DNA from 3 places in the Streptomyces sp. NPDC012827 genome. Region 3 is predicted to be linked to each of the others. Evidence: predicted binding sites of a transcription regulator. Region 3 holds the regulator's gene; each other region holds the start of a gene.
The links. Region 3 encodes HrcA, which represses chaperone genes, less so after heat shock. Its sites were predicted from a motif close to TTNGCACTCNGNNNNNCNGAGTGCNAA; they were not measured.

Region 1: groES (co-chaperone GroES) is a predicted target of HrcA. The motif match lies at 7,536-7,562, and genes of this name have one in related genera.
Region 2: groL (chaperonin GroEL) is a predicted target of HrcA. The motif match lies at 1,238-1,264, and genes of this name have one in related genera.

Annotation. Positions count from the first base shown of each region.
Region 1 covers NZ_JBIBBY010000004.1:155,365-165,161, forward strand. The annotation lists gene ACFY60_RS10025 (substrate-binding domain-containing protein) at 1-309, shown strand, start outside; gene ACFY60_RS10030 (ABC transporter substrate-binding protein) at 418-1,731, shown strand; gene ACFY60_RS10035 (carbohydrate ABC transporter permease) at 1,736-2,629, shown strand; gene ACFY60_RS10040 (carbohydrate ABC transporter permease) at 2,626-3,480, shown strand; gene ACFY60_RS10045 (hydroxyacid dehydrogenase) at 3,498-4,517, shown strand; gene ACFY60_RS10050 (ester cyclase) at 4,581-5,279, shown strand; gene groL (chaperonin GroEL) at 5,380-7,008, opposite strand; gene groES (co-chaperone GroES) at 7,127-7,435, opposite strand; gene ACFY60_RS10065 (hypothetical protein) at 7,594-7,791, opposite strand; gene ACFY60_RS10070 (polysaccharide deacetylase family protein) at 7,788-8,726, opposite strand; gene ACFY60_RS10075 (methyltransferase domain-containing protein) at 8,875-9,797, shown strand, end outside.
Region 2 covers NZ_JBIBBY010000004.1:442,572-452,368, reverse strand. The annotation lists gene thrC (threonine synthase) at 1-135, shown strand, start outside; gene ACFY60_RS11535 (MoaD/ThiS family protein) at 151-429, shown strand; gene ACFY60_RS11530 (cold-shock protein) at 842-1,045, shown strand; gene groL (chaperonin GroEL) at 1,431-3,053, shown strand; gene ACFY60_RS11520 (class I SAM-dependent methyltransferase) at 3,137-3,901, opposite strand; gene ACFY60_RS11515 (NAD-dependent epimerase/dehydratase family protein) at 4,193-5,182, shown strand; gene ACFY60_RS11510 (hypothetical protein) at 5,264-5,437, shown strand; gene ACFY60_RS11505 (DinB family protein) at 5,447-5,947, shown strand; gene ACFY60_RS11500 (aldo/keto reductase) at 5,952-6,893, opposite strand; gene murQ (N-acetylmuramic acid 6-phosphate etherase) at 6,964-7,890, opposite strand; gene ACFY60_RS11490 (MurR/RpiR family transcriptional regulator) at 7,915-8,832, opposite strand; gene ACFY60_RS11485 (hypothetical protein) at 8,981-9,337, shown strand; gene ACFY60_RS11480 (DUF4031 domain-containing protein) at 9,414-9,683, shown strand; gene ACFY60_RS11475 (Cmx/CmrA family chloramphenicol efflux MFS transporter) at 9,724-9,797, opposite strand, start outside.
Region 3 covers NZ_JBIBBY010000003.1:172,449-182,245, reverse strand. The annotation lists gene lepA (translation elongation factor 4) at 1-1,264, shown strand, start outside; gene ACFY60_RS07405 (AMP-dependent synthetase/ligase) at 1,447-3,324, shown strand; gene hemW (radical SAM family heme chaperone HemW) at 3,362-4,603, shown strand; gene ACFY60_RS07395 (DUF3097 domain-containing protein) at 4,690-5,496, opposite strand; gene ACFY60_RS07390 (MBL fold metallo-hydrolase) at 5,507-6,244, opposite strand; gene hrcA (heat-inducible transcriptional repressor HrcA) at 6,381-7,400, shown strand; gene dnaJ (molecular chaperone DnaJ) at 7,401-8,537, shown strand; gene ACFY60_RS07375 (nitronate monooxygenase) at 8,692-9,786, shown strand; gene ACFY60_RS07370 (16S rRNA (uracil(1498)-N(3))-methyltransferase) at 9,783-9,797, shown strand, end outside.

The DNA.
Region 1 (9,797 bases), on a different contig from region 3:
TCGGGCCTGGCGAGCGCGGCGCTGGTGCACAACGACGTGGACGCCATCGAGATCGTCCGGCGGCTCGGGGAGCTGGGGGTGCGGGTGCCCCGGGACCTGGCCCTGATCGCGTACGACGACGAGGTCGCGGCCCTCGCGGACACCCCGCTCACGGCGGTCGCCCCGCCCAAGCGGCAGGTCGGCCGGCTCGCGGCTCAGCTGCTGGTGGAGCGGCTCACCGAGGCCCCGGGCAAGGACGCGGCGCGCCGCCACGTGAGCCTGCTGCCGGCGCTGCGCGTCCGGGATTCGTGCGGGAGCACCGGAACCTGATCGTTCTGATCTTTTTTCGATCAATCAATCTTTCGCTCTTGACTTCGTTCAGGAACGGTCACAGGATCACGGCCAACCCCGTCCACGCCGCCGATCAGGAGCCGTGCCGTGAGCCTCAGCTGGAGCAGAACGACCCGCCTCGTCGCAGGCACCGCCACCGCCCTGGCCGTCCTCACGGCCTGCGGCGGCGGTGCGGACACCGCGGACAAACCGAACGGGCCCGTGACCCTGACCTTCTGGGGCTGGGCCAAGGGCACCCGGGAGGCGGTGGCCGCCTTCAACGCCTCCCACACCGACATCCAGGTGAGGTTCGAGGAGATCCCCTCCGGCACCGCCGGCGGTTACGCCAAGATCTCCAACGCCGTGAAGGCGGGCAACGCCCCCGACCTGGTCTCCATCGAGTACCCCTCGCTCCCGGAGTTCGTGAGCTCCGGCGCCCTGCAGGACATCGGCGACGAGTTCACCGAGGCCGACCGCGCCGAGCTGCTGCCCCAGGCCGTCGAACTGACCACCCTCGGCGGCAGGACCTGGGCGGTCCCCTTCGACGCCGCACCGCAGGCCTTCTACTACCGCAAGGACCTCTTCGACCGGTACAAGATCCCCGTCCCCACCACCTGGGACGCGTTCCGGAAGGCCGCCGAGCAGGTCAGGAAGGCCGACCCCGAGGCCCGGATCGCCACCTTCTTCCCCGACGACCCGACCACGTTCGAGGCCATGGCCTGGCAGGCCGGCGCCCAGTGGTTCAAGGCCGAGAACGACACCTGGAAGATCGACACCACGGATCCGGCGACCACCAGGGTCACCGCCTACTGGCAGGGCCTCGTCGACGACGGCCTCGTCCACAAGAACGCCTCCTTCAGCCCCGAGTGGACCGGCTCCCTCAAGAACGGCACCACCTTCGGCTACCTCGGCGCGTCCTGGGGCGCGGGCGTCCTCAAGGGCACCCTGCCCGAGCAGAGCGGCAAGTGGGCCGTCGCCCCCCTGCCCAGCTGGGACGGCCGGCCCGCCAGCGGCATGCTCGGCGGCTCCACCTTCGCCGTGACCAAGGACAGCGAGCGGAAGGCGGCCGCGGTCGCCTTCGCCGAGTGGATGTCCACCACCGAGGAAGGCGTCACGGCCCGCATCTCCTCCGGCACCTCCAGCGCCTTCCCCGCCGCCACCGCCCTGCGTCCGGTCGCCAGGAAGGCCTTCGACGCCGGCTTCTTCGGCGGCCAGGACATCTACGCCCTCTTCGAGGCCTCCGGCGCCTCCATCAACCCGCACTGGGCGTGGGGTCCCACCACCGGCACCACCAACACCGCCATCAAGGACGTCTTCGGCCGCGTCGCCCCCGGCGGCCCGACCCTCGCCGACGCCGTCAAGGCCGGCCACGACGCCACCGTCGCCGAACTCACCCGGCGCGGCCTGAAGGTCGAGGGCTGACCGGATGCGGGCCCGCACCCGCGCCGCCGCGATCCTGCTCGCCCCCTTCTTCCTCCTGTTCACCGCGGTGACGGTGCTGCCGATCGGCTACGCGGTCTGGCTCAGCCTCTTCACCGAGAGGCAGTCCGGGCTGGGCTTCGGCGGCGCCGAGACCGTCTTCACCGGTCTCGGCAACTACCGCGCGGCGCTGGGTGACCCGGCCTTCCGCGAAGGCTTCCTCGTCCTCATCGGCTACTGCCTGCTCTACATCCCCCTGCTGCTCGCCGGGGCCCTGGCGCTCGCGCTCCTCCTCGACTCGGCGCTCGCCCGCGCCCGCCGCTTCTTCCAGCTCGCCCTGTTCCTGCCGCACGCCGTGCCCGGCATCATCGCCGCCCTCATCTGGGTCTACCTCTACACGCCCCAGCTCAGCCCGGTCGTGAAGGCGATGGAGGCCGGCGGGATCGGCTTCGACTTCTTCTCCCCCGAAGGAGCCCTGCCCTCCGTCGTCAACATCGCCCTGTGGGAGTGGCTCGGCTACAACATGGTCATCTTCTACGCGGCCCTCCAGGCCATCGACCGGTCCGTCATCGAGGCGGCCACCGTCGACGGGGCCGGCTCCTGGCGCGTCGCCCTCTCCGTCAAGGTCCCGCTCATCAAGGCCTCGCTCGCGATGGTCGGCCTCTTCACGGTCATCGGCTCCCTCCAGCTGTTCACCGAGCCGCTGATCCTCAACAAGGGCACCGGCTCCGCCGTCACCTCCACCTGGACGCCGAACATGTACGCCTACACCGCGGCCTTCGACCGCAACGACTACGGACTCGCCGCGGCGGCCTCCGTGCTCCTCGCCCTGACGGCGGCGCTGCTCTCCTTCGCGGTGACGCGGCTGACCGGGCGCAGGAAGGGAGGCCGGACGGCATGAACGGCCCCCGTACCCCGTCCGTCTGGCTGTCGCGGGCGGCCGTCAACGGCGCCCTCCTCCTGGCCGTCGTCTACACCCTCTTCCCCCTGGTGTGGCTGGTGACCGCCGCCACCAAGGACGCCGGCGGGCTCCTCGCAGGGGACGCCTTCTCCTTCGAGGGCTTCGACCTCGGCGGCAACCTCTCCCGCCTCGCCGCCCACCACGACGGCATCTACTTCCACTGGTACGCCAACAGCCTGCTCTACGCGGGCGCCGGCGCCCTCGCCTGCGCCCTCATCAGCATCGCCGCGGGATACGCCTTCCACGTCCACGACTTCCGCGGCAAGGAGAAGCTGTTCGGGCTCGTCCTCATGGGCGTGCTCGTGCCCACCACCGCGCTCGCCCTGCCGATGTACCTGCTCGCCAGCGAGGTCGGCATCGTCAACACCTACGCGGCGGTGCTCCTCCCCGCCCTCGTCAACCCGTTCGGCGTCTACCTCTCCCGGGTCTTCTGCGCCGGTTACATCCCCGACGAGGCCCTGGAGGCCGCCCGTATCGACGGCGCCGGCGAACTGCGCGCCTTCTGGTCCATCGGTCTGCGCATGGTCATGCCCGGCTTCGTGACGGTCTTCCTCTTCCAGTTCACCGCCATCTGGAACAACTTCTTCCTCCCCCTGGTGATGCTCTCGGACCAGAAGCTCTTCCCGCTGAGCCTCGGCCTGTACGCGTGGAACAGCAACGCCCACGCCGAACCCGGCCACTACCCCCTCGTCGTCACCGGATCCCTGCTCGCCGTGGTCCCCCTCGTCATCGCCTTCGTCTCCCTCCAGCGCCACTGGAAGGCGGGTCTGACCGCCGGCAGCGTCAAGTGAGGAGCCCAGGTCCCAGCATGCACCCGACCACTGACAACCGCCCCGCCCTGCTGCTCGCGATGGGCCCGGGCGTCGACTCCCGCCTGTTCACCGAGGACCACCGCGCCCGCCTCGCGGCCCTGGCCCGCACCGACCCGCACCTCGTCGCCCACGACCTGACCGCCCCGGACGCGCGCGCCGCCGCGGCCCTCGCCGAGGCGGAACTCCTCCTCACCTGCTGGGGCGCCACGCCGCTCACCGCCGAGGTGCTCTCCCGCGCGCCGCGCCTGCGGGCCGTCGTGCACGCGGCCGGGTCCGTCAAGCACCACGTCACCGACGCCTGCTGGGACCGGGGCCTGCGCGTCACCTCGGCCGCCGCCGCCAACGCGCTGCCGGTCGCCGAGTACACCCTCGCCGCGATCCTCTTCGCCGGGAAGCGGGTCCTGCGCTCCGCCCGCCGGTACGCCGAACTCCGCGCCGACCACGCCTGGCCGACCGAGTCCGCCGACTGGGGCAACCACCGCCGCACGGTCGGCATCGTCGGCGCCTCCCGCATCGGCCGCCGGGTCATCGAACTGCTGCGCCCCTTCGACTTCGAGATCCTGCTCCACGACCCGTACGTGACGGCCCCTCCGCCCGGGGTGGAGCTCACCGGCCTGGACGAACTCTGCGCCCGCAGCAGCGTCGTCTCGGTCCACGCGCCCCAACTGCCGTCCACGTACCGGCTGATCGGCGCCGCGCAGCTCGCCGCGATGCGCGACGGCACCACCCTGATCAACACCTCGCGCGGCTCCCTCATCGACGAACCGACGCTCCTCCCCCACCTCGTCGCGGGCCGCCTCGACGCGGTCCTCGACGTCACCGACCCGGAGCCGCCGCCCCCCGGCTCCCCGCTCTACACCCTCCCGAACGTCCTCCTCACCCCCCACGTGGCGGGCTCGCTCGGCAACGAACTGCACCGGATGGCCGACCAGGCCCTGGAAGAGGTGGCGCGTTACGGCAGGGGGGAACCGTTCGCGGAGGAGGTACGGGCCGCGGACCTGGGGCGCTCGGCGTAGACGCGTCGCCGGGGCCCTCCGGTCCTAGACTGGAGAGGACCCCCACCCCGGTCGGGAGGCGTCATGACATTCGTACAGATAATCGACTGCAAGACCAGTCGGGTCGAGGATCTGAACCGGCTCATGGACCAGTGGGTCGAGCGGACCCGGGGCAAACGCACCGCCACCCACAGCATCGTCGGGACGGACCGGTCCGACGCCTCGCACGTCGTGGAGATCGTGGAGTTCCCCTCGTACGAGGTGGCGATGCACAACTCGCAGCTGCCCGAGACGGACCGGATCTTCCGCGAGATGGTGGCGCTCTGCGACGAGATGCCGACCTTCACCGACCTGGACGTCGTGCGGGACGAGGCCCTCTACAAGGCCGCCGCGCGGCGGCTCCTGGAGATGATCGCCACCGAGCCGGAGCTGGCGCTCCTGGACGAGGTGCTCGCGGAGGGGTATCACGACCACGATCCGACGAACGCGCAGGACGCCATCGGGATGGACGCGGTCCGCCGCGAGGTGGCGATGTGGCGCGAGGGCTTCGACTTCGCCTTCACCGTGGAGGACCAGATCGCGGAGGGCGACCGGGTCTGCAGCCGCTGGACCTGGCAGGGGACCCACACGGGCGACTTCATGGGGCTCCAGCCCACCGGCATCGAGGTGTCCATGACGGGGACCCTGATCCACCGCTTCCGGGAGGACGGGAAGATCGTCGAGGGCTGGTGGCAGTACGACCTGCTGGGCCTGATGGGCCGGATCGGCGCGGTGGAGGCCTGAGCCGCCCCGTACGCCCCCGGCCGTCGGCGCGCGGCGTGGAAACACCGGGGCCCGGTGCCCCCTCTCGGGGGCCCCGGGCCTCAGTGATCAGTCAGGTGCCTCAGTGGGAGTGGCCGTGACCGTGGCCGTGGCCCGCGTCCGCCGACTCCTCCTCCTTCTTCTCCACCACGAGGGTCTCGGTGGTGAGAAGCAGGGAGGCGATCGAGGCGGCGTTCTCCAGGGCGGAGCGCGTCACCTTGACCGGGTCGATGACGCCGGCCTTGATCAGGTCGCCGTACTCGCCGGTCGCGGCGTTGAAGCCCTGGCCCTTGTCGAGCTCCGACACCTTCGAGGTGATGACGTAGCCCTCGAGGCCGGCGTTCTCGGCGATCCAGCGCAGCGGCTCGACGGCGGCGCGGCGGACGACGGCGACACCGGTGGCCTCGTCACCCTCCTTGCCGAGGTTGCCCTCGAGGACCTTGACGGCGTGGACCAGAGCGGAGCCACCACCGGAGACGATGCCCTCCTCGACCGCGGCGCGGGTCGCGGAGATGGCGTCCTCCAGACGGTGCTTCTTCTCCTTCAGCTCCACCTCGGTGGCGGCGCCGACCTTGATCACGCACACGCCGCCGGCCAGCTTCGCGAGGCGCTCCTGGAGCTTCTCGCGGTCCCAGTCGGAGTCCGTGGTCTCGATCTCGGCCTTGATCTGGGCGACGCGGCCCGCGACGTCCTCGGACTTGCCGCCACCGTCGACGATGGTGGTGTCGTCCTTGGTGACGGTCACGCGGCGGGCGGTGCCGAGCACGTCCAGGCCGGCCTGGTCGAGCTTGAGGCCGACCTCCTCGGCGATGACGGTGGCACCGGTGAGGGTGGCCATGTCCTGGAGCATCGCCTTGCGGCGGTCACCGAAGCCGGGCGCCTTGACGGCGACGGCGTTGAAGGTGCCACGGATCTTGTTGACGACGAGGGTGGAGAGCGCCTCGCCCTCGACGTCCTCGGCGATGATCAGCAGCGGCTTGGAGGAGCCGGCCTGGATGACCTTCTCCAGCAGCGGCAGCAGGTCCTGGATGGACGAGATCTTGCCCTGGTTGATCAGGATGTAGGGGTCGTCGAGGACGGCCTCCATGCGCTCCTGGTCGGTCACCATGTACGGGGACAGGTAGCCCTTGTCGAAGGCCATGCCCTCGGTGAAGTCGAGCTCCAGGCCGAAGGTGTTGGACTCCTCGACGGTGATGACACCGTCCTTGCCGACCTTGTCCATCGCCTCGGCGATGAGCTCGCCGACCTGCTGGTCCTGCGCGGAGAGCGCGGCGACGGCGGCGATGTCCGACTTGTCGTCGATCGGACGGGCGGTCGCGAGGAGCTCGTCGGAGACGGCCTTGACGGCGGCGTCGATGCCCTTCTTCAGGGCGGCCGGGGAGGCGCCGGCGGCGACGTTGCGCAGGCCCTCGCGGACGAGCGCCTGGGCGAGGACGGTGGCGGTGGTGGTGCCGTCACCCGCGATGTCGTTGGTCTTGGTCGCCACCTCCTTCACCAGCTGGGCGCCGAGGTTCTCGTACGGGTCCTCGATCTCGACCTCGCGGGCGATCGTGACACCGTCGTTGGTGATGGTGGGGGCGCCGAACTTCTTGTCGATGACGACGTTGCGACCCTTCGGGCCGATCGTCACCTTCACCGTGTCGGCAAGCTTGTTGACGCCGCGCTCAAGGGCGCGACGGGCGTCCTCGTCGAACTTCAGGATCTTCGCCATGGGAGCGATTCAGCCCTCTCGGAAATCGGGTGGAACGAGCGGCGCCCCGGGCCCCGGAACGGGGCCTCGGGGCGCAGCTCACAGCATCTTTTTCAGGTGCCTCGGAAGGTACTTCGGCTTACTTCTCGATGATCGCGAGCACGTCGCGGGCCGAGAGGACGAGGTACTCGTCACCGTTGTACTTGACCTCGGTGCCGCCGTACTTGCTGTAGAGCACGACGTCGCCGACCTTCACGTCGAGCGGAAGGCGCTCGCCGTTCTCGAAACGGCCCGGGCCCACGGCGAGGACGGCACCCTCCTGGGGCTTCTCCTTCGCGGTGTCCGGGATGACCAGGCCAGAGGCCGTGGTCTGCTCGGCGTCGAGCGGCTGGACCACGATGCGGTCCTCGAGCGGCTTGATGGCAACCTTGGAGCTGACGGTCGTCACGATCCGACCTCCCCCTTCGGAGATCTCGCGGGGTTAACTGTCTGAGTGTGGCGACCAGGTGGATCCGTCGTCGCGGGTGCCGGACCTGCCCGTCGCTTCTTTGGCACTCTCCGGTGGGGAGTGCCAGAGGCGAGACTATGACCGCGATTAGCACTCGGTCAAGCGGAGTGCCAATTCCACGCCATGTGGCGCATCGCGCGGGGGTCCGGAACACCCGCCGCCGGCTCCGCCGCCGCCACCCGCTGCGCCGCTTTCCGCCCCAGCCGCTCGATCGGGTCGACCGCCGGGGCACAGCCCGTGAGGCCGAGGAGGGCGGCGAGCGAGAGGCCCGTGAGGCGGGAGCGGGCCCGGGTCATACGTAGTCCTCCAGCTTGGCGACCGCGTACCCCTTCGCCGTGATCACGTTCATCACCCTGCGGATCATGTCCGGCATGCTGCCCTTCCAGTCGCCCTTCCCCCGGAAGTGGGTGAGCACGATGTCGCCGGGGTGCAGGTCGCGGTCCCACTCGCGCCACTCCATGCGGTCGGGGAAGGCCTCGGAGGCCCAGAGCGGCACGGCCCTGACCCCGCAGGCCTTGGCGGCGCGCAGGGTGTCCTCGTTGTAGTTGCCGTACGGCGGGCGGAACAGCGGGGGCCGGGTGCCGTACCGCTTCTCGATGACGTCCTGCATGCCGCAGATCTCGCGCTTCTGCCGCTCGTAGGAGAGGGCCGGCATGTAGCGGTGGTTGAGGGTGTGGTTGTGCAGGGCGACCCCGCGCGCCTGCGAGCGCTGCATCTTCGCGAAGTAGCCGTAGTCGTCCTTGACGACGTAGTCGCTGAGGAAGGCGCTGTAGGGGATGTCGAGCTCGGTCATCATCCGGATCAGCTCGGGGTCCTTCTCCGCGCCGTCGTCGATCGTCAGGAAGACGATCTTCTCCTTGGTGGGCACGGTGGTGAAGACGGGCGGCAGGCCGGTTCCGTCGGTCTCGAAGCCCTTGCGGGTGGTGATCACCGGCTTCTTCGCGGGCGGGGCGGGGGCTTCGAGCGGGGTCTGCTTCAGCCCCCACTTCCGGGCGGCGAGGACGCGGGCCGCGCGCTGTTCGCGGACCTTCCTGAGGTGCTCGTTGAGCGCGGCGGAGGCGGTCAGGGGCCGTGCCTTCGCCGCCGCCTCCTGTCCGGCGGCGGGAGCGGGCGCACCGCCGGCGCCGGCTTCCGGCCCGGCCCCGGAGTCGGAGCAGGCGGCCGTGGAGGTGAGGGCGGCGACGAGGAGCGCGGCGAAGACCCGACGGGAGGACGACCCACCCTTTGCCATCATCTTTTCCTTTTGTCGTACGAGGTGTATCGCGCCGCATCCTGTCAGCGCGCGGGCCCCTCCCGGCCGCGACACCGCCGTACCTCCCCCACGGTCCCCCGGGCGGCCCACACCCGACGCACGACACGCGAGGCACCACAATGGGCGGGTGAACGACCTCGCCGCCCTCACCGCCCTGCTCACCCCCGAAGGGCGGACGCTCCTCGCCGCCCTGCGCGACTACGACCCCGCCCGGGAACTCGCCGTCGCCTCCCGGCTGCGCCGCGACCACCCCGCCGACCTGGTCACGGCGGCCCTCGGGCAGGCCCGGCTGCGGCAGCGGGCGGTGGCGAAGTTCGGCGCCGATGACGCGTACCGGATGTACTTCACGGCCAACGGCGTCGAGCAGTCCACCCGCGCCTCCGTCGGCGCCCACCGGGCCGCCCGGCTGCGGGCCCTCGGCGTCGGCAGCGTCGCCGACCTCTGCTCCGGGATCGGCGGCGACGCGATCGCCCTCGCCCGCGCCGGGATCTCCGTCCTCGCCGTCGACCGCGATCCCGTCACCGCCGCGACCGCCCGCGCCAACGCCGAGGCGCTCGGCCTCGCGGACCTGATCGAGGTGCGCTGCGCCGATGTCACCGAGATCGACACCACCGGGTACGACGCGGTCTTCGTCGACCCGGCGCGGCGCGGCGGCCGGGGCCGGATCTTCGACCCCGAGGCGTACTCCCCGCCGCTCTCCTGGGCGGTCCGGGCGGCCCGCACGGCCCCGCACGCGGCGCTGAAGATCGCGCCCGGCATCCCGCACGAGACGGTGCCCGAGGAGGCCGAGGCGGAGTGGATCTCGGACGGCGGGGACGTGAAGGAGGCCGTGCTCTGGTTCGGCACGGAACCGGGTGCCCGCCGCGCCACGCTGCTGCCCTCCGGGGTGAGCCTCACCGGCCGGGGCCTGCCCGACCCGGAGGTCCGGCCCGTCGGCCGCTACCTGTACGAGCCCGACGGCGCCGTCATCCGCGCCCACCTCGTCGCCGAGGTGGCGGCGGAGGTGGGCGGCGGGCTGATCGACGCGACCATCGCCTACGTGACGGCCGA
Region 2 (9,797 bases), on a different contig from region 3:
CCCTCGCTCACCACCGTGGTCCTCAACACCGGTGACGGGCTCAAGACCCTGGACGCCGTGGCCGACAGCTCGCAGGCGACCGCCACCATCCGCCCCAGCCTGGACGCGTTCCGCGACGCCGGCCTGGCCCACTGAAAGGTTCGTGAACACATGGCCGTGAACGTCCGCATCCCCACCATCCTCCGCACCTACACCGGCGGGCAGGCCGAGGTGCCCGCCGAGGGCGCGACCCTCGCCGAGGTCATCGCCGACCTGGAGAAGAACCACACGGGCATCGCCGCCCGCGTCCTGGACGACCAGGGCAAGCTGCGCCGCTTCGTCAACGTGTACGTGAACGACGACGACGTGCGCTTCGAGCAGGGCCTGGAGACGGCGACGCCCGACGGCGCCGGCGTCTCGATCATCCCCGCCGTGGCCGGCGGCTGCTGAACCTCTCCCTCCCCTGCTTCCTCTTCTCCCCCTTCTCTCTCGAATTGCCCCTTCCGCTCCATAAAGCGGAGGGGGCAATTCTGCATGGTTGAGCGCGGTAGAGTTGGGGAAGCCCCCTCCGCTGCTCATGCCGGACGCATATGAGAATGCGTCCCCGCGCGACAAGAAGCAGCCAAAGTGCACGCACGTTCTGTACCTTCTGCGTGCTTTGCCGGGCCCGACTTGCCCCGGAATTCACAAGATTCGGACGAATTCACCTTTCCGTCGCGCCCAGAATTCTCGCTCGAATGGCCTGTTGCAGAGGGCAGTTGGGCAGATACATTCAGCCGCGGTCGACGCGTTCCGGCGCAGGGTCTGACCCGGGTCCGCGAAGTGCGGTCCCGCGCAAGGGCCAGTAATAGGGGAGTTAGGCATGGCTCAGGGCACCGTCAAGTGGTTCAACGCGGAGAAGGGCTACGGCTTCATCGCGGTCGACGGTGGTGCGGATGTTTTCGTCCACTACAGCGCGATCCAGATGGATGGCTACCGCACCCTCGAAGAGGGCCAGCGGGTCGAGTTCGAGATCTCGCAGGGCCAGAAGGGCCCGCAGGCGGACATGGTCAAGCTCGCCGTCTGAGCGCGGCGCGATCGGCCACCGACGCAACGCCGTCGAGGGGCCCGCATCCCGAGGGATGCGGGCCCCTCGCGCGTGCGCGGGGAGGTTCCGTACGGCGCGGGACGGGCCGGTTCCGTGCGCCGGGAGGTGGCGCGAACCCTTCCACGGGGCGCCGGGCGCGCCTCGCGCGGACGGCCCGAAAACCGAGAGGCGCTTGCACTCTCCTAGGGCGAGTGCTAATCATTGGCGTTAGCACTCGGAAGGTGAGAGTGCTACGAGGATCGAGCATGGCGAGGTCGCCGGCCGGGTGGGGCAAGGAACCACACGGAGCGCGGAGGCCGTCCGTCGCGGGCGTCGGCGCGGTCCTGGAGCGTTATCCACCCCATGTCCGGGAGGACCACTTCACATGGCCAAGATCATCGCGTTCGACGAGGAGGCCCGGCGCGGTCTCGAGCGCGGCATGAACCAGCTCGCTGACGCCGTCAAGGTCACCCTTGGGCCGAAGGGCCGCAACGTCGTCCTCGAGAAGAAGTGGGGCGCCCCCACGATCACCAACGATGGTGTCTCCATCGCCAAGGAGATCGAGCTCGAGGACCCGTACGAGAAGATCGGCGCCGAGCTGGTCAAGGAAGTCGCCAAGAAGACGGACGACGTCGCCGGCGACGGTACGACCACCGCCACCGTCCTCGCCCAGGCGCTCGTGCGTGAGGGCCTCCGCAACGTCGCCGCCGGCGCCAACCCGATGGCGCTCAAGCGCGGCATCGAGAAGGCCGTCGAGGCCGTCTCCGGCGCCCTGCTCGACCAGGCGAAGGAGGTCGAGACGAAGGAGCAGATCGCCTCCACCGCCTCCATCTCCGCCGCCGACACCCAGATCGGCGAGCTCATCGCCGAGGCCATGGACAAGGTCGGCAAGGAAGGCGTCATCACCGTCGAGGAGTCCCAGACCTTCGGTCTGGAGCTGGAGCTCACCGAGGGTATGCGCTTCGACAAGGGCTACATCTCGGCGTACTTCGCCACGGACATGGAGCGCATGGAGGCCTCGCTCGAGGACCCGTACCTCCTGATCGTCAACTCCAAGATCTCCTCCGTGAAGGACCTGCTCCCGCTCCTGGAGAAGGTCATGCAGTCGGGCAAGCCGCTGCTGATCATCGCCGAGGACGTCGAGGGCGAGGCCCTGTCGACCCTGGTCGTCAACAAGATCCGCGGCACCTTCAAGTCCGTCGCCGTCAAGGCTCCGGGCTTCGGTGACCGCCGCAAGGCGATGCTGAACGACATCGCCATCCTCACCGGCGGCACGGTCATCTCCGAGGAGGTCGGCCTCAAGCTGGAGAACGCGGGCCTCGACCTGCTGGGCCGCGCCCGCAAGGTCGTCATCACCAAGGACGAGACCACCATCGTCGACGGTGCCGGTGACAGCGAGCAGGTCGCCGGTCGCGTGAACCAGATCCGCGCCGAGATCGAGAACAGCGACTCGGACTACGACCGCGAGAAGCTCCAGGAGCGCCTCGCGAAGCTGGCCGGCGGCGTGGCCGTCATCAAGGCCGGTGCCGCGACCGAGGTCGAGCTCAAGGAGCGCAAGCACCGCATCGAGGACGCCGTTCGCAACGCGAAGGCGGCCGTCGAGGAGGGCATCGTCGCCGGTGGTGGCGTGGCCCTGCTGCAGGCGTCGAGCGTCTTCGAGAAGCTGGAGCTGGAGGGCGACGAGGCCACCGGTGCCAACATCGTCAAGCTGGCCCTGGAGGCCCCGCTGAAGCAGATCGCCGTCAACGGTGGTCTCGAGGGCGGCGTCATCGTCGAGAAGGTGCGCAACCTGCCCGTCGGCCACGGCCTGAACGCCGCGACCGGTGAGTACGTCGACATGATCGCCGAGGGCATCATCGACCCCGCGAAGGTCACGCGCTCCGCTCTGCAGAACGCGTCCTCCATCGCGGCGCTGTTCCTCACCACCGAGGCCGTCATCGCCGACAAGCCGGAGAAGGCCGCCGCGCCGGCCGGCGGCGGCATGCCGGGCGGTGACATGGACTTCTGAGCCACGGCTCAGCGGTTCTTCACGCACGACGCCGAGGGCGGCACCCCCACCGGGGGTGCCGCCCTCGGGCGTTCCCGCCGTTCTCAGGGGCGGTGGAAGAGGGCCGTCCACAGGAACGGTTCGCCGAAGTGGGGGGAGGCCGGGGGCTGGTGGCGCATGCGGCGGAGTTCCGTCGCCGTCATCGGGGAGAAGATCGCGCGGAGGGACGTGTCGGTGTAGGCCAGGCCGCCCTCCAGGGTGCCCGTGCGGTAGAACGCGGCGTCCGGCAGTTCCGAGCCCATGCCGCCCTCGCCGGCCGCGAAGGCGGTCAGGGCGAAGTGGCCGCCCGGGGCGAGGACGCGGTCGAGGAGCGCCAGGTGCGTGACGCGGCGGTGCGGCGGCAGGTGGTGGAAACAGCCGGAGTCGTACACGAGGTCGTACGGGCCGTCGGCGCCCAGCTCCGGGGCGGTGAAGGCGTCCCCGCACACGAACCGGATCCGGTCGGCGAGGCCCGCCTCCCTGGCCCGGTCCCGCGCCCAGTCGATCGCCGTGGGGGACAGGTCCACCGCGTCCACCGCGTAGCCGAGCGAGGCCAGGTACAGGGCGTTCCGGCCCGGCCCGCAGCCGAGGTCGAGCGCCCGCCGGACACCCGCGCCGCCTTCCGGGAGCAGCCCCCGTTCCACGTACGACACCAGGTTCTCGTCCGGCTTCGCGACGAAGAACGGCACCGGCCTTTCGCGGTCGGCGTAGAACCCGTCCCACCATCCGGCACCGCCCCGCGACCACCGGTCGGCGCCGGGCGCGAACAGCCCGTCGAGCAGGGCCATGACGTCCTCGACCGTACGGATACCGCGGTCCGTCTCCACCATCTGGATCTCCCCTCCGTGTCCCGCCAGCCTAGGGCGTGAAGGGGAGAAAGCCCAGGTCACAGCGGGTGCGGCGACGTGGCGTGGAGCTGCTTTACGGCCTCTGGGCGGGGCGCGGAGCCGGCCGCCGACGGGGCAGGCCACCGGCCCGGGCGAAAGGCTTCCGGAGCCCCTTCCCGACCCGGGAAACGGCCTTCCCGGGCGCCGCCGGGGACGGTTTCCCGCCGTCCGCGCGGGCTCCGCCGACGGCGAACGCCGTGCGGAAAAGGGGAGTTGGGGTGGTCCACTGACCGCATGGACATTCTGGTTCTGGGCGGTACGGCATGGGTGGGCCGCGAGTTGTCGCGGCAGGCGCTGGAGCGGGGTCACGAGGTGACCTGCCTGGCGCGCGGGGAGAGCGGAGAGGCGGCGGAGGGGGCCGCCCTGGTGGCGGCGGACCGGCGGGGCCCAGGGGCGTACGACGCGCTCCGGGAGCGGGACTGGGACGCGGTCGTGGAGGTGTCCTGGCAGCCCGCCTTCGTGCGTGGCGCGCTCGACGCGCTCGGCGGCCGGGCCCGCCACTGGACGTACGTGTCCTCGTGCAGCGCCTACGCCGCGCACGACGACCCGGGCGCGGACGAGTCCGCGCCGCTGCTGGAGCCGACGGAGCTGGGCGAGGTCGGCCGCGAGCTGTACGGCGAGGCCAAGGTCGCCTGCGAGCAGGCCGCCGCGGCGGTGGTCGGCGACCGGCTCCTCGTCGCCCGCGCCGGGCTCATCGGAGGCCCCGGCGACCACACCGGCCGCACCGGTTACTGGGCCGCCCGCGCGGCCCGCGCCCCGGAGGCGCCGCTGCTCGTGCCGGACGAGCCGGAGCTGCCGACCCAGGCGATCGACGTGCGCGACCTCGCGGCCTGGCTGCTGGACTCGGCGGAGACGGGCCGCACGGGAACGTACAACGCGGTCGGGCCGGCCATCCCCTTCCGCGAGTGGGTCGCGCTCTCCCGGGCCGCCGGCGGTCACACCGGCCCCGTGGTCCCCGCCCCCTCGAAGTGGCTCCTGGAGCAGGGCGTCGCGCAGTACATGGGTCCCGAGTCCCTGCCGCTGTGGCTGGCCGACGACGACTGGCGCGGTTTCCAGGCCCGCGCGGGCGAGGCGGCGGCCGCCGCGGGCCTGCGGCAGCGCTCCCGGGAGGAGCTGATCGCCGACACCCTCGCCTGGGAACGCGAGCAGGGCCTGGACCGCGACCGGCGGGCCGGTCTCAGCCCCGCCCGCGAACGCGAACTCCTCGCGCTCCTCGACGCCTGACCGGTGTCCGGCGCCCCGGGCAACCTTCACGGGCCACGCCGGGTCCTCCTTCGGAGAGGACCGCGAAGGGAGAGGGACACGATGGAGGAACTGGGGAGCGCCGTGGTGAAGGCACTGCGCTGGGCCGCGGTCGGCCTGGAGGCCCTCACCGCCTGGTACGACCTGCGCACCACGGGCGGGGCGCCCAAAGTCACCGGGAAGAAGGGACGTTGGGGCGCGGTGGGTTCTCCTTCCGGGCGCCGGGGCGCCGCGTAGGGTCGTCGGATGACCAACAGCGAGGTACGTGGTGATGTGCGGCCGCCCGATGTCGAGGGCGACGAGAGGACGACCCTGCTGGCCTTCCTGCGGTACCTGCGGGAGGCCGTCGTCGCGAAGACGTACGGCGCTCCCGAGGAGGCGCTGCGGACGCCCGGGGTGCCGTCGGGGACGAGCGTTCTCGGGTTGCTGAAGCACCTGACGGAGGTGGAACGCGGCTGGTTCGCCTGGGCCTACGCGGGGGAGGACATCGTTCTCGCCGAGGACGACGCCCTCACCCCGCAAGACACGGTGGACAGCCTCGTGGCCGCCTACCGGGCGGCCGCCGCGCACTCCGACGCGATCGTCGTCACGTGCGACGACCTGGACCGCCCGGGGGCCCGGTCCCTCCGGGAGACGGCCGCACCGTCGATGCGGTGGATCCTCGTCCACATGATCGAGGAGACGGCCCGGCACGCCGGCCACGCCGACATCCTGCGGGAGCGGATCGACGGCGCGGTGGGGCGCTGAGGCGTCACGGCCGGGGGCGGTGGAGGCCGTCCAGGGTCGCGAGGTCCTCGGGGGTGAGGCGGAGGGAGCCGGCGGCGACGTTGGCGGTGAGGTGGGCGGGGTCGCCGGTGCCGGGGATGGCGAGCAGGTGGGGTCCCTGGTGGAGGGTCCAGGCGATGCGGATCTGGGCGGGGCTCACGCCGTGGGCCTCGGCGACGGCGAGGAGTTCGGGGCTCTCGGGGGCCGTGGCGCCGCCCTGGCCGCCCGCGGCGGCGATGGCGTAGAACGGCACGAAGGCGATGCCCTGCTCGCCGCAGTGGCGGACGAACTCCGCGTACTCGGGGCGGACGCCGATCCCGTACATGTTCTGGACGCAGACCACGGGCGCGATGGCCCGGGCCTCGGCGAGGTGGTCCGGGGTGACGTTGGAGAGGCCGAGGTGGCGGATGAGGCCGGCCTCGCGGAGTTCGGCGAGCGCCCCGAAGCGCTCGGCTATCGAGTCGGTGCCGGTGATCCGGAGGTTGACCAGGTCGAGGTGGTCGCGGCCGAGCTGGCGCAGGTTCTCCTCGACCTGGGCGCGCAGCGTCTCGGGAGTGCGGGCGTGCTCGGCCCAGGCGCCGGAGGCGTCGCGGGCGGGCCCGACCTTGGTGGCGATGACGAGGTCCTCGGGGTACGGGCCGCCGAGCGCGCTGTTGATCAGCTCGTTCGCCGAGCGGAGCGGCGAGAAGTAGAAGGCCGCGGTGTCGATGTGGTTGACGCCCAGATCGACGGCCTTGCGCAGGACGGCGATCGCCTCGGAGCGGTCCCTCGGCACGGCGTGCGGGACGAGGGCCTCCCCGTACTGCGGCAGCCGCATCGCACCGAACCCGATCCGGCGGACGGTGAGGTCACCGAGGGTCCAGGTGCCCGCTCCGTCGGCGGAGGGCGGGGTGGTCGTGGTGGCGGTCGTGGCGCGTGGCGTCGTCATGGCGGGCATGATCTCCCGGCGGCGTGAGGAGCACGAAGTCATCTGTCCCGCAAGGGGGTTGGCGCGGCGGTCATCCGTCCGGGTGCAGGGCCGCGCGGAGGTGGCCGGCGGAGGCGGTGAGGCGGCGGGCGGCGGTCGGGGCGTCGATGTCGGCGAGGATCATGAGGATGGCGTTCTTCACCTCGCCGTCGGCGGCGGCGAGGGCCGCCTCGATCTGCTCGTCCGGTGCGCCGGTGGCGAGGGCGACGATCCGGCGCGAGCGGGCGTGGAGCTTCTCGTTGGAGGCGCGGACGTCGACCATGAGGTTCCCGTACGTCTTGCCGAGCCGGATCATGGTGATGGTCGAGATCATGTTGAGGACGAGCTTCTGGGCGGTGCCCGCCTTGAGGCGGGTGGAACCGGTGAGGAGCTCGGGGCCGGGGACGACCTCGATGCCGTGCTCGGCGGCGGCGGTGAGCGCGCTGTCGGGGTTGCAGGAGAGGCCGATGGTGAGCGCGCCCAGCCGGCGGGCGTGTTCGATGCCGCCGAGCGCGTACGGGGTGCGGCCGGAGGCGGAGACGCCGACGACGGTGTCGCGGTCGGTGAGCCCGAGGGCGGTGAGGTCGGCGACGGCGAAGTCCCGGGAGTCCTCGGCACCTTCGACGGCCCGGACCAGGGCGGTGGGGCCGCCCGCGACGAGGCCGACGACCTGGGAGGGGTCGGTGTTGAAGGTGGGCGGGCACTCGCTGGCGTCCAGGACGCCGAGCCGGCCGGCCGTGCCCGCGCCCATGTAGACGAGCCGGCCACCGTCGGCCATGCGGGCGGCGGTGGCGTCGATGGCGGCCGCGATGGCGGGGAGCTGCCGCGCGACGGCGGCGGGGACGGACTGGTCCTCGCCGTTCATGGTGCGGGCGATCTCCAGGGTGGACAGCCGGTCGATCTCGGCCAGTTCGGGGCGGAAGGCCTCGGTGGTGAGGGTGGCCAGCTGGGCGCGCAGTTCGGAGTACGTGGTCGGCACGGGCGGCGGCTCTTTCCTGGTGGTTCAGCGGCTGCGGGGCGAGTGGCGGTGGGCGAGGGCCTCGTAGGAGGCGGCGAGGGCGGGCGCGGCCGTCTCGTACGTGCGCTGCGTGACGCAGGTGAACAGGCAGTCCACGACCAGGAGTTGGCTGGTGCGCGAGGACATGGCGGCGGGCCGCAGTTCGCTCTCGCGGGCGGTGGAGGTGGTGAGGACGTGGTCCGCGTACTGGGTGACGGGGCCGTCCGGGCGGCCGGTGACGGCGACGGTGGTGGCGCCGTGGTCGAAGGCGACCCGGAGCGGTTCTATGACGTCGCCGGTGGAGCCGGAGTGGGTGATGGCGATGGCGACGTCACCGGAGCGCAGCTGGACGGCGTTGGTGACGGCGAGGTGCGGGTCGCCGGGGGCGTGCGCGATCAGGCCGATGCGCAGCAGTTTCTGGCCGAGGTCCTGCGCGACGAGACCGGAGGCGCCGATGCCGTAGATGTCGATGCGGCGGGCGGTGGCGAGGGCGGCGACGACGGCGCCGAGCTGCACGGTGTCGAGTGCGGCGGCGGTGTCGGCGAGGGTCTGCTGTTCGTCGTAGGCGAGTTTGGCGACGACGTCGGCGACCGGGTCGTCGACCGCTATGTCGGCGGTGACGGACGGCGCGCGGCCCGACTGCTGCTGGGCGGCGAGGCCCGCCAGGGCGAGGCGCAGGTCGCGGTAGCCGGGGTAGCCGAGGAGGCGGGCGGTGCGGACGACGGTCGCCTCGCTGGTGCCGGTGAGTTCGGCGAGGCCGGTGACCGTGAGCGCGGCGCAGCCCGCCGGGTCGCCGGCGACGGCTTCGGCGACCCGCTGCATGGAGCGGGTCATGGACGGGGCGAGGGTCCGGACCTTGGCCGCGAGGGCGGCGGGGGCCGGCGGCGCGCCGCTGGTGAAACTTTCCTTCACGTCTTGGGTCACATATGAAAGCTACTTTCGGTCCCGGCGGGCGACAAGACCCTCCGACCCGGAGAGAACCCTGGTCCGACCCGGGCCCCGACCCTGGTCCGTCCCTGCCCCGACCCCGGTCTTCTCGCCGCTCGGCCGCCGCGCGGGTCACAATGAACGCATGAACGAGATCGACCCCGTGGAGCAGGCGCTGCACGCCGCTCGCGCGCTGGTGCTGGCCGACCTCGCCGCCCGGGAGGTGGCCGCCGCCGAGGTCGTGTCGATGGTGGAGGAGTCGGTGACGCACCGGCGCTGGTGGGTCGAGCAGTGGCCCGAGGGCGTGTCGTACGTCGCCGGGCTCGTCGCCCAGGACGTGCAGGACGCCCTGCTCGAACGGTACGGGCGCTGGCCCATCTGCCCGGTCTGCGCCTCGGGCGACCCGCACGCCCTGGACGTGGAACCGGAGCTCGGCCCCGACCCGCACTGGGTGTGCGGCAAGCAGGGCGTGGTGGTGGCACCGGTGGGCGGGCTCACGTGACCGCGCCGCCGACCGGGACGCCACGGGCCCCCGCCGTCGGGCGCCGGGGCCGGACCGCGCGGGCGGGGGCGGGCGTATGACCCTCTACATCGACCCGCCCACCTGGCCGGGCCACGGCCGCATGTGGTCGCACCTCATCAGTGACGTCTCCTTCGAGGAGCTGCACGCCTTCGCCGCCCGGATCGGCGCCCCGCCGCGCGCCTTCGAGCGCGACCACTACGACATCCCCTCGGACCGGTACGCGGACGCGGTGGCGGGCGGCGCCGTCGAGGTCGGGTCGAAGGAACTGCTGCGCCGCCTCACGGAGGCGGGCCTGCGCCGCCCGAAGGGCCGCCCGCCCGCCTGACCGGCAGCGGCCCGCCCCCGTACGCCAGGAAGCGCGGCGGTCAGCGCAGGGCGCCGTCCGGCGTGGGCAGGGGGGTGGTCTCGCGGTCCTGGGCGCCGGTGACCACGCGGGAGC
Region 3 (9,797 bases):
GGTCGGCAACGCGGACGCCCCCGCCCGCGCGATGATCTTCGACTCGGTCTACGACTCGTACCGCGGCGTGGTGACGTACGTACGAGTGATCGACGGGCAGCTGAACAAGCGCGAGCGCATCAGGATGATGTCGACCGGCGCGACCCACGAGCTGCTGGAGATCGGCACGAACTCGCCCGAGATGCTGCCGGCCGACGGCCTCGGCGTCGGTGAGGTGGGCTACCTCATCACCGGCGTGAAGGACGTCCGCCAGTCCAAGGTCGGCGACACGATCACCTCGCAGGCGAAGGGCGCCACCGAGGCGCTCGGCGGCTACAAGGACCCGAAGCCGATGGTCTTCTCCGGTCTGTACCCGCTGGACGGCTCGGACTACCCGGAGCTGCGCGACGCGCTCGACAAGCTCCAGCTCAACGACGCCGCGCTGGTCTACGAGCCGGAGACCTCCGCCGCGCTCGGCTTCGGCTTCCGCGTCGGCTTCCTCGGCCTGCTCCACCTCGACGTGATCCGCGAGCGCCTGGAGCGCGAGTTCGGGCTCGACCTGATCGCCACCGCCCCCAACGTGGTCTACCGCGTGGTCATGGAGGACGGCAGCGAGCACACGGTCACCAACCCGAGCGAGTTCCCCGAGGGCAAGATCAGCGAGGTGTACGAGCCGGTCGTCCGCGCCACGATCCTCGCGCCCAGCGAGTTCATCGGCTCCATCATGGAGCTGTGCCAGAACCGCCGGGGCACCCTCATCGGCATGGACTACCTCTCCGAGGACCGGGTGGAGATCCGCTACACCCTGCCCCTCGCCGAGATCGTCTTCGACTTCTTCGACCAGCTGAAGTCGAAGACGCGCGGATACGCCTCCCTCGACTACGAGCCCACCGGCGAGCAGTCCTCCAGCCTGGTCAAGGTGGACATCCTCCTGCACGGCGACAAGGTGGACGCCTTCTCGGCGATCACCCACAAGGACGCCGCGTACGCCTACGGTGTGCGGCTCGTCGCCAAGCTGCGCGAGCTCATCCCGCGCCAGGCCTTCGAGGTGCCCATCCAGGCCGCGATCGGCTCCCGTGTCATCGCCCGCGAGACCATCCGCGCCATCCGCAAGGACGTCCTCGCCAAGTGCTACGGCGGTGACATCTCCCGTAAGCGGAAGCTGCTGGAGAAGCAGAAGGAGGGCAAGAAGCGCATGAAGATGGTCGGCTCCGTCGAGGTGCCGCAGGAGGCCTTCATCGCCGTCCTGTCGAGTGACGAGTCCTCCGGCAAGGGCAAGAAGTAGTCACCCCCGGGTAGCTTCCTCATGCACCGAAGGGGCCCACGTGCGCACGGCACGTGGGCCCGTTCGTTATCCACAGACCCTTACGTGACGGCTTTCCGGCCTCTACTCTGAAGCCGGTTCGAAGGTTACTCGCCAGTTAGTTACGCACCACCCGTAGGCACCGCCGCCGCCCGGAGGACGTCGTGAGCGACACACAGACCCTGATCGAGAACCGGCCGCCGTCCGTGGCGACCCTCTTCCTTGAGCGCGTCGAGCGGACTCCCGACGCGGAGGCCTACCGCTATCCGGTGCCCGCCGCCTCCGGCCAGGGGCCCGACGACTGGAAGTCGCTCAGCTGGGGCCAGGCCGCCCAGCGGGTCTACGCCATCGCCGCCGGCCTCGTCGACCTCGGCGTGCAGCCCGAGGAGCGCGTGGCCCTCGCCTCGTCCACCCGCGTCGAGTGGATCCTCGCCGACCTCGGCGTCATGTGCGCGGGCGCGGCCACCACCACGGTCTACCCGCAGACCAACGCCGAGGAGTCGGCCTTCATCCTCTCCGACTCCGAGTCCAAGGTCCTCATCGCGGAGAACGCCGCGCAGCTCGCGAAGGCCGTCGAGCGCCGTGCCGACCTGCCCGGCCTGCACCACGTGGTCGTCGTCGACCCCGAGGGCGCGGACACCTCCGACGACTGGGTCCTCACCCTCGCCGAGCTCGAGGCGCGCGGCGCCGCCTACCTGGAGAAGCACCCCGAGGCGGTCAAGGAGCGGGTCGCCGCCATCACCCCCCGGCAGCTCGCCACCCTCATCTACACCTCCGGCACCACCGGCCGCCCCAAGGGCGTCCGCCTCCCGCACGACAACTGGTCGTACATGGCCAAGGCCATCGCGGCCACGGGCCTCGTCACCCAGGAGGACGTCCAGTACCTCTGGCTGCCGCTCGCCCACGTCTTCGGCAAGGTCCTCACCTCCGGGCAGATCGAGGTCGGCCACGTCACCGCCGTCGACGGCCGCGTCGACAAGATCATCGAGAATCTGCCGGTGGTCCAGCCGACCTACATGGCGGCCGTGCCCCGCATCTTCGAAAAGGTCTACAACGGGGTCGCCGCCAAGGCCCGGGCCGGTGGCGGCGCCAAGTACAAGATCTTCCAGTGGGCGGCGGAGGTGGCCCGCGAGTACGCCAAGGTCACCCAGGACAACTTCCGCCGCACCGGCACCGCCTCCGCGCCCTTCGGCCTCACCGCCAAGCACAAGGTCGCCGACGCGCTCGTCTACGCCAAGATCCGCGAGGCCTTCGGCGGCAACCTGCGCGCCTGCATCTCCGGCTCCGCCGCCCTCGCCCCCGAGATCGGCTACTTCTTCTCCGGCGCCGGCATCCACATCCTGGAGGGCTACGGCCTCACCGAGTCCTCCGCCGCCTCCTTCGTGAACCCGGGCGAGGCCTACCGCACCGGTACCGTCGGCAAGCCGCTGCCCGGCACCGAGGTCCGCATCGCCGACGACGGCGAGATCCTGCTGCGCGGCCCCGGGATCATGGAGGGCTACCACGGCCTGCCCGAGAAGACGGCCGAGGTCCTGGAGTCCGACGGCTGGTTCCACACCGGCGACATCGGCGAGCTCTCCGCCGACGGCTACCTCAAGATCACCGACCGCAAGAAGGACCTCATCAAGACCTCCGGCGGCAAGTACATCGCGCCGGCCGAGGTCGAGGGCCAGTTCAAGGCCGTCTGTCCGTTCGTCTCCAACATCCTCGTCCACGGCGCCGACCGGAACTTCTGCACCGCGCTCATCGCCCTCGACGAGCCCGCGATCCTCGGCTGGGCCGCCGAGCACGGCCTCGCGGGCAAGACGTACGCCGAGGTCGTCGCCGCCCCGCAGACCGAGAAGATGGTCCAGGGGTACGTCGACCGCCTCAACCAGAACCTCCAGCGCTGGCAGACGATCAAGAAGTTCCGCCTCCTGCCGCGTGACCTCGACATCGAGCACGGCGAGCTCACCCCGTCCCTGAAGCTCAAGCGCCCGGTCGTCGAGCGGGCCTACAAGGACCTCATCGAGGACATGTACGCCGGGTCGCGCGAGGCCTGATCCGCGCGGCGGCCGTTCACCCGGGCGGTACGGGACAATGGACCCCATGCCTTCCGTACTGCCCGATGGTGAGCCCATGCCCGAGGACGGGGCGCTGCCCGCACGCGCCCTGGAAGGGGCCGGGGAGCGTCCGCTCGGGTTCTATCTGCACGTGCCGTACTGCGCCACGCGGTGCGGTTACTGCGACTTCAACACCTACACCGCGAGCGAGCTGCGCGGCGAGGGCGGCGTGCTCGCCTCCCGCGACAACTACGCCGGACAGGTCGGCGAGGAGATCCGCCTCGCCCGGAAGGTGCTCGGCGACGACCCCCGGCCGGTCAGGACCGTCTTCGTCGGCGGTGGCACGCCCACGCTGCTCGCGGCCGGCGACCTCGTCCGGATGCTGGGCGTCGTCCGCGAGGAGTTCGGGCTCGCGGACGACGCCGAAATCACCACCGAGGCCAACCCGGAATCGGTGGACCCGGAGTACCTGGCCGAGCTGCGGGCCGGCGGCTTCAACCGCATCTCCTTCGGCATGCAGAGCGCCCGGCAGCACGTCCTGAAGGTCCTCGACCGCACGCACACCCCCGGCCGGCCCGAGGCGTGCGTCGCCGAGGCGCGGGCGGCCGGCTTCGAGCACGTCAACCTGGACCTGATCTACGGCACGCCGGGGGAGTCCGACGACGACTGGCGGGCCTCCCTGGAAGCGGCGATCGGCGCCGGCCCCGACCACGTCAGCGCCTACGCCCTCATCGTCGAGGAGGGCACGCAGCTCGCGCGCCGCATCCGGCGCGGCGAGGTGCCCATGACCGACGACGACGTGCACGCCGACCGCTACCTCATCGCCGAGGACGTGCTCTCCCGGGCCGGATACTCCTGGTACGAGGTCTCCAACTGGGCCACTTCCGACGCCGGGCGCTGCCTCCACAACGAGCTCTACTGGCGCGGCGCCGACTGGTGGGGCGCCGGGCCGGGCGCCCACTCGCACGTCGGCGGGGTGCGGTGGTGGAACGTGAAGCACCCCGGGGCGTACGCGGCGGCCCTGGGCGCCGGGAAGTCACCGGGCGCCGGGCGCGAGGTCCTGTCGGACGAGGACCGGCGCGTCGAGCGCGTCCTGCTGGAGCTGCGGCTCCGGGAGGGCTGCCCGCTGGACCTGCTGAAGCCCGCCGGCCTGGCCGCCTCGCGGAAGGCCCTCGCGGACGGACTCCTGGAGGACGGGGCGTACGGGGCGGGGCGGGCGGTGCTGACGCTGCGCGGGCGGCTCCTCGCGGACGCGGTGGTCCGGGACCTGGTGGACTGACGCGGCGCGCCCCGTTCGCGCGGGCCCGCGCCGGCCGGGCGCGTGCCCCTGCTCCGTGCGGGCGCGAGGCGCCCGCCGCCGCCCCGCTACGGCGCCGTCACGAAGTCGATCAGCTCCTCCACGCGGCCCAGGAGCGCCGGCTCCAGGTCCTTGTAGGAGTGGACCTTGGAGAGGATGTGGCGCCAGGCGGCGCCGGTGTTGTCGGCGGGCCAGCCGAGGGCGCGGCAGACGCCCGTCTTCCAGTCCTGGCCGCGCGGGACCGCCGGCCACGCGGGGATCCCGACCGAGGAGGGCTTCACGGCCTCCCAGACGTCGATGTACGGGTGGCCGACCACCAGCACGTGCGGCGAGGTCACCCGGGCCGCGATGCGGGCCTCCTTGGAGCCGGGCACGAGGTGGTCGACCAGTACGCCGAGGCGGGCGTCCGGGCCGGGCCCGAACGCGTCGACGATCTCCGGGAGGTCGTCGACGCCCTCCAGGTACTCCACCACGACGCCCTCGATCCGCAGGTCGTCGCCCCAGACCCGCTCGACCAGCTCGGCGTCGTGCCGGCCCTCCACGTAGATGCGGCCCGCGCGGGCCACCCGGGCCCGCGCGCCGGGGACCGCGATCGAGCCGGAGGCGGTGCGGGCGGGCCGGGACGGGGCGGCGGCCGGGGGCCTGACCAGGGTGACGGCCTTCCCCTCCAGGAGGAAGCCGCGCGGCTCCAGCGGGAAGACCCGGTGCTTGCCGAACCGGTCCTCCAGCGTGACCGTGCCGGCCTCGCAGCGGATCACCGCCCCGCAGAAGCCGGTCGTGACCTCCTCGACGACCAGGTCGCGTTCGGCCGGCACCTCGGGCACCGGGGCCTGCTTCTTCCACGGGGGCGTCAGATCCGGGTTGTAGCTGCGCATTGACCGGACGTTAGGCGACGGAGAAGCGCCGTGCCAGTTCCGCGCGCTGGCGTCGGACGAAGGCGGCGTCCACCACCGCCCCGTGCCCGGGCACGTACAGCGCGTCCTCGCCGCCGAGCGCGAGCAGCCGGTCCAGGGCGTCCGGCCAGCGGGAGGGGATCGCGTCCGGGCCGGCCTGCGGCTCGCCGGACTCCTCCACCAGGTCGCCGCAGAACACGGTCTCGCGCTCGCCCGGCACGAACAGGGCCAGGTCGTGGCCCGTGTGGCCGGGCCCCACGTTGGCCAGGAGCACCTGGCGCCCGCCCAGGTCGAGCGTCCACTCGCCGGACACCAGGTGCCCCGGGGCCACCAGGGCCCCGGCCGCCTCCTGAGCCGCCCGCGCGTCGAGACCGTGCCGTACCGCGTCCCCGCGCATCTCCCGCGCCGCCCGCTCGCCCGCCAGCAGGCGGTCCGAGCCGACGGCCCCGAAGACCTCGGCCCCGGGGAAGGCCGCCGTGCCGAGCACATGGTCGAAATGGGGATGACTGAGTGCGATGTGCGTCACGTCCCGGCCGCCCGTCAGCGCCCGCGCGTCGGCGCGCAGCGCCGCGCCCTCGGCGAGCGAGGCGCCCGTGTCGTACAGCAGCACGCCCAGCTCTCCCACCACCAGGCCCACCGTGGCGTCCCATCCCGGCAGCCGCCGCCGGCCCACACCGTCGGCGAGCCGCTCCCATCCCCGCGCCGTCCAGTCGATCTCCGAAGCGTCCATACCGAGACGCTAGCGGTTCGGCCTCCTTGCCAGGAGCGACCGGCCCGGCCGTACACTGGCCGGGGATTCCTGGCACTCGAACAGGGCGAGTGCCAAATGCGGAGCAACCGGAACGACCACAGCTGGAGGTGTGCGCATGCTCAGCGAACGCAGACTCGAGGTGCTCCGCGCCATCGTCCAGGACTATGTCGGCACGGAGGAGCCCGTCGGCTCCAAGGCGCTCACCGAACGCCACAAGCTCGGCGTCTCGCCCGCCACCGTGCGCAACGACATGGCGGTGCTGGAGGAGGAGGGCTACATCGCCCAGCCGCACACCAGCGCCGGGCGCATCCCCACCGACAAGGGCTACCGCCTCTTCGTCGACCGGCTGGCCGGCGTCAAACCGCTGTCCACCCCGGAGCGGCGCGCCATCCACAACTTCCTGGACGGCGCGGTCGACCTGGACGACGTCGTGGGCCGTACGGTGCGGCTGCTCGCGCAGCTCACCCGTCAGGTCGCCGTCGTCCAGTACCCCTCGCTGACCCGTTCGACCGTGCGGCACGTGGAACTGCTCTCGCTGGCCCCGGCCCGCCTGATGCTGGTCCTGATCACGGACACCGGCCGGGTCGAGCAGCGGGTGATCGACTGCCCCGCCCCCTTCGGCGAGACCTCCCTCGCCGACCTGCGGGCCCGGCTCAACAGCCGGGTCGTCGGCCGCCGGTTCGCCGACGTGCCGCAGCTGGTGCAGGACCTCCCCGAGTCCTTCGAGGAGTCGGAGGACCGGGCCACGGTCTCGACCGTGCTCGCCACCCTCCTCGAAACGCTCGTGGAGGAGCAGGAGGAGCGGCTGATGATCGGCGGCACCGCCAATCTCACCCGCTTCGGCCATGACTTCCCCCTGACGATCAGGCCCGTCCTGGAGGCGCTCGAGGAGCAGGTCGTGCTCCTCAAGCTGCTCGGCGAGGCCAAGGAATCGGGCATGACCGTACGTATCGGGCATGAGAACGCCCATGAAGGACTGAACTCCACGTCCGTCGTCTCGGTCGGCTACGGTTCGGGCGGCGAAGCAGTCGCCAAGCTCGGCGTGGTCGGACCGACCCGCATGGACTACCCCGGAACGATGGGAGCGGTACGCGCAGTGGCACGTTACGTCGGACAGATCCTGGCGGAGTCGTAAGTGGCCACGGACTATTACGCCGTACTCGGCGTGCGCCGAGACGCGTCCCAGGACGAGATCAAGAAGGCCTTCCGCCGCCTGGCCCGCGAGCTTCACCCGGACGTGAATCCGGACCCGAAGACGCAGGAGCGGTTCAAGGAGATCAACGCGGCCTACGAGGTCCTCTCGGATCCGCAGAAGAAGCAGGTCTACGACCTGGGCGGCGACCCGCTGTCCTCCTCCGGCGGAGGCGGCGCGGGCGGCTTCGGGGCCGGGGGCTTCGGCAACTTCTCCGACATCATGGACGCGTTCTTCGGCACGGCCTCGCAGCGCGGGCCGCGTTCGCGGACCCGTCGCGGCCAGGACGCCATGATCCGCCTGGAGATCGACCTCAACGAGGCGGCCTTCGGCACCACGAAGGACATCCAGGTCGACACGGCCGTCGTCTGCACCACCTGCTCGGGCGAGGGCGCGGCCCCCGGCACCTCCGCGCAGACCTGTGACATGTGCCGCGGCCGCGGTGAGGTCTCCCAGGTCACCCGGTCCTTCCTCGGCCAGGTCATGACCTCGCGGCCCTGCCCGCAGTGCCAGGGCTTCGGCACCGTCGTCCCGACCCCGTGCCCCGAGTGCGCGGGCGACGGCCGGGTCCGCTCCCGCCGCACGCTCACGGTCAAGATCCCGGCCGGTGTCGACAACGGCACCCGCATCCAGCTCGCGGGCGAGGGCGAGGTCGGCCCCGGCGGCGGCCCCGCCGGCGACCTGTACGTCGAGATCCACGAGACCCCGCACGAGACGTTCCAGCGGCGCGGGGACGACCTGCACTGCACGGTGACGATCCCGATGACGGCGGGTGCGCTCGGCACGAAGGTGCCGCTGCAGACCCTGGACGGGGTGGAGGAGGTCGACATCCGGCCCGGCACGCAGTCCGGCCAGTCGATCCCGCTGCACGGCCGGGGCGTCACGCACCTGCGCGGCAACGGGCGCGGCGACCTCATCGTCCACGTCGAGGTGCAGACGCCGAGCAAGCTCGACGCGGAGCAGGAGCGGCTGCTGCGGGAACTGGCGAAGCTGCGCGGCGAGGAGAGGCCGACCGGCCAGTTCCAGCCGGGCCAGCAGGGACTGTTCTCCCGGCTGAAGGACGCGTTCAACGGGCGCTGACCCGTACGGTCGAAGGGGCGGCGCGGTGCGCCGCCCCTTTCCCGTACGGTCCGGCGCACGGCGGCGGCGCGCGCCCGTCCGCGCGGCCGGGCGGCACCTCGCTGCCGCCTCGCCCTTTTCCGGTGGGGCGCCCGGGGCATGACACGATGCCCGTATGTCCACCACCGCACTGAACGATCTCTCCCGGGTCCCGATCGTGCAGGCCCCCATGGCGGGTGGCGCCTCCTGTCCCGAGCTCGTCGGGGCCGTCTGCGAAGCCGGGGCGCTCGGTTTCCTCGCCGGCGGCTACAAGACCGCCGGCGGGCTCTACCAGGAGATCAAACGGGTCCGCGCGCTGACCTCGCGGCCCTTCGGCGTGAACGTCTTCATGCCGCAGACCGGCCGGCCCGGTGACCCGGCCGCCGTCGGGCTCTACCGGCACCAGCTGGCCGGCGAGGCCACCTGGTACGACACGGCGCTCGGCGACGCCGACGACAGCGGCGACGACTTCTACGACGCCAAGCTGGCCATCCTCCTGGAGGACCCGGTCCCCGTCGTCTCCTTCACCTTCGGCTGCCCCGCGCCCGAGACGCTCCAGGCCTTCGCGCGGGCCGGTACGTACACGGTCGTCACCGTCACCTCCGCCGACGAGGCCCTCGCCGCCGAGCGCGCGGGCGCCGACGCCGTCTGCGTCCAGGGCGTCGAGGCGGGCGGCCACCAGGGCACGTACCGCGACGACCCGGCCGGCGAGGGCCCGTCCGGCACCGGGCTGCTCACCCTCCTCACCCTGGTCCGCGAGGCCGTCGGGCTGCCGATGATCGCCGCGGGCGGCATCATGCGCGGCGCGCAGATCGCGGCCGCCCTCGCCGCCGGCGCCGTCGCCGCGCAGCTCGGCACCGCCTTCCTCGTCTGCCCCGAGTCCGGCGCCCACCCGCTGCACAAGCGGGCCCTGACCGACCCGCTGTTCCACCGCACCGAACTCACCCGGGCCTTCTCGGGGCGCCCGGCGCGCGGGCTCGTGAACCGCTTCGTCCGCGAGCACGGGCCGTACGCCCCCGCCGCCTACCCCGAGGTCCACCACCTGACCGCCCCGCTGCGCAAGGCCGCCGCGACCGCGGGGGACGCCCAGGGCATGGCCCTGTGGGCCGGACAGGGCCACCGGCTCGCCCGCGAGCTGCCCGCCGGGGACCTGGTGGAGGTCCTCGCCGCCGAACTCGACACCGCACTCACCGGCCTCGCCGGCGCCCACGTTCCCAGGAGCTCCCCATGACAGCCCCCGTC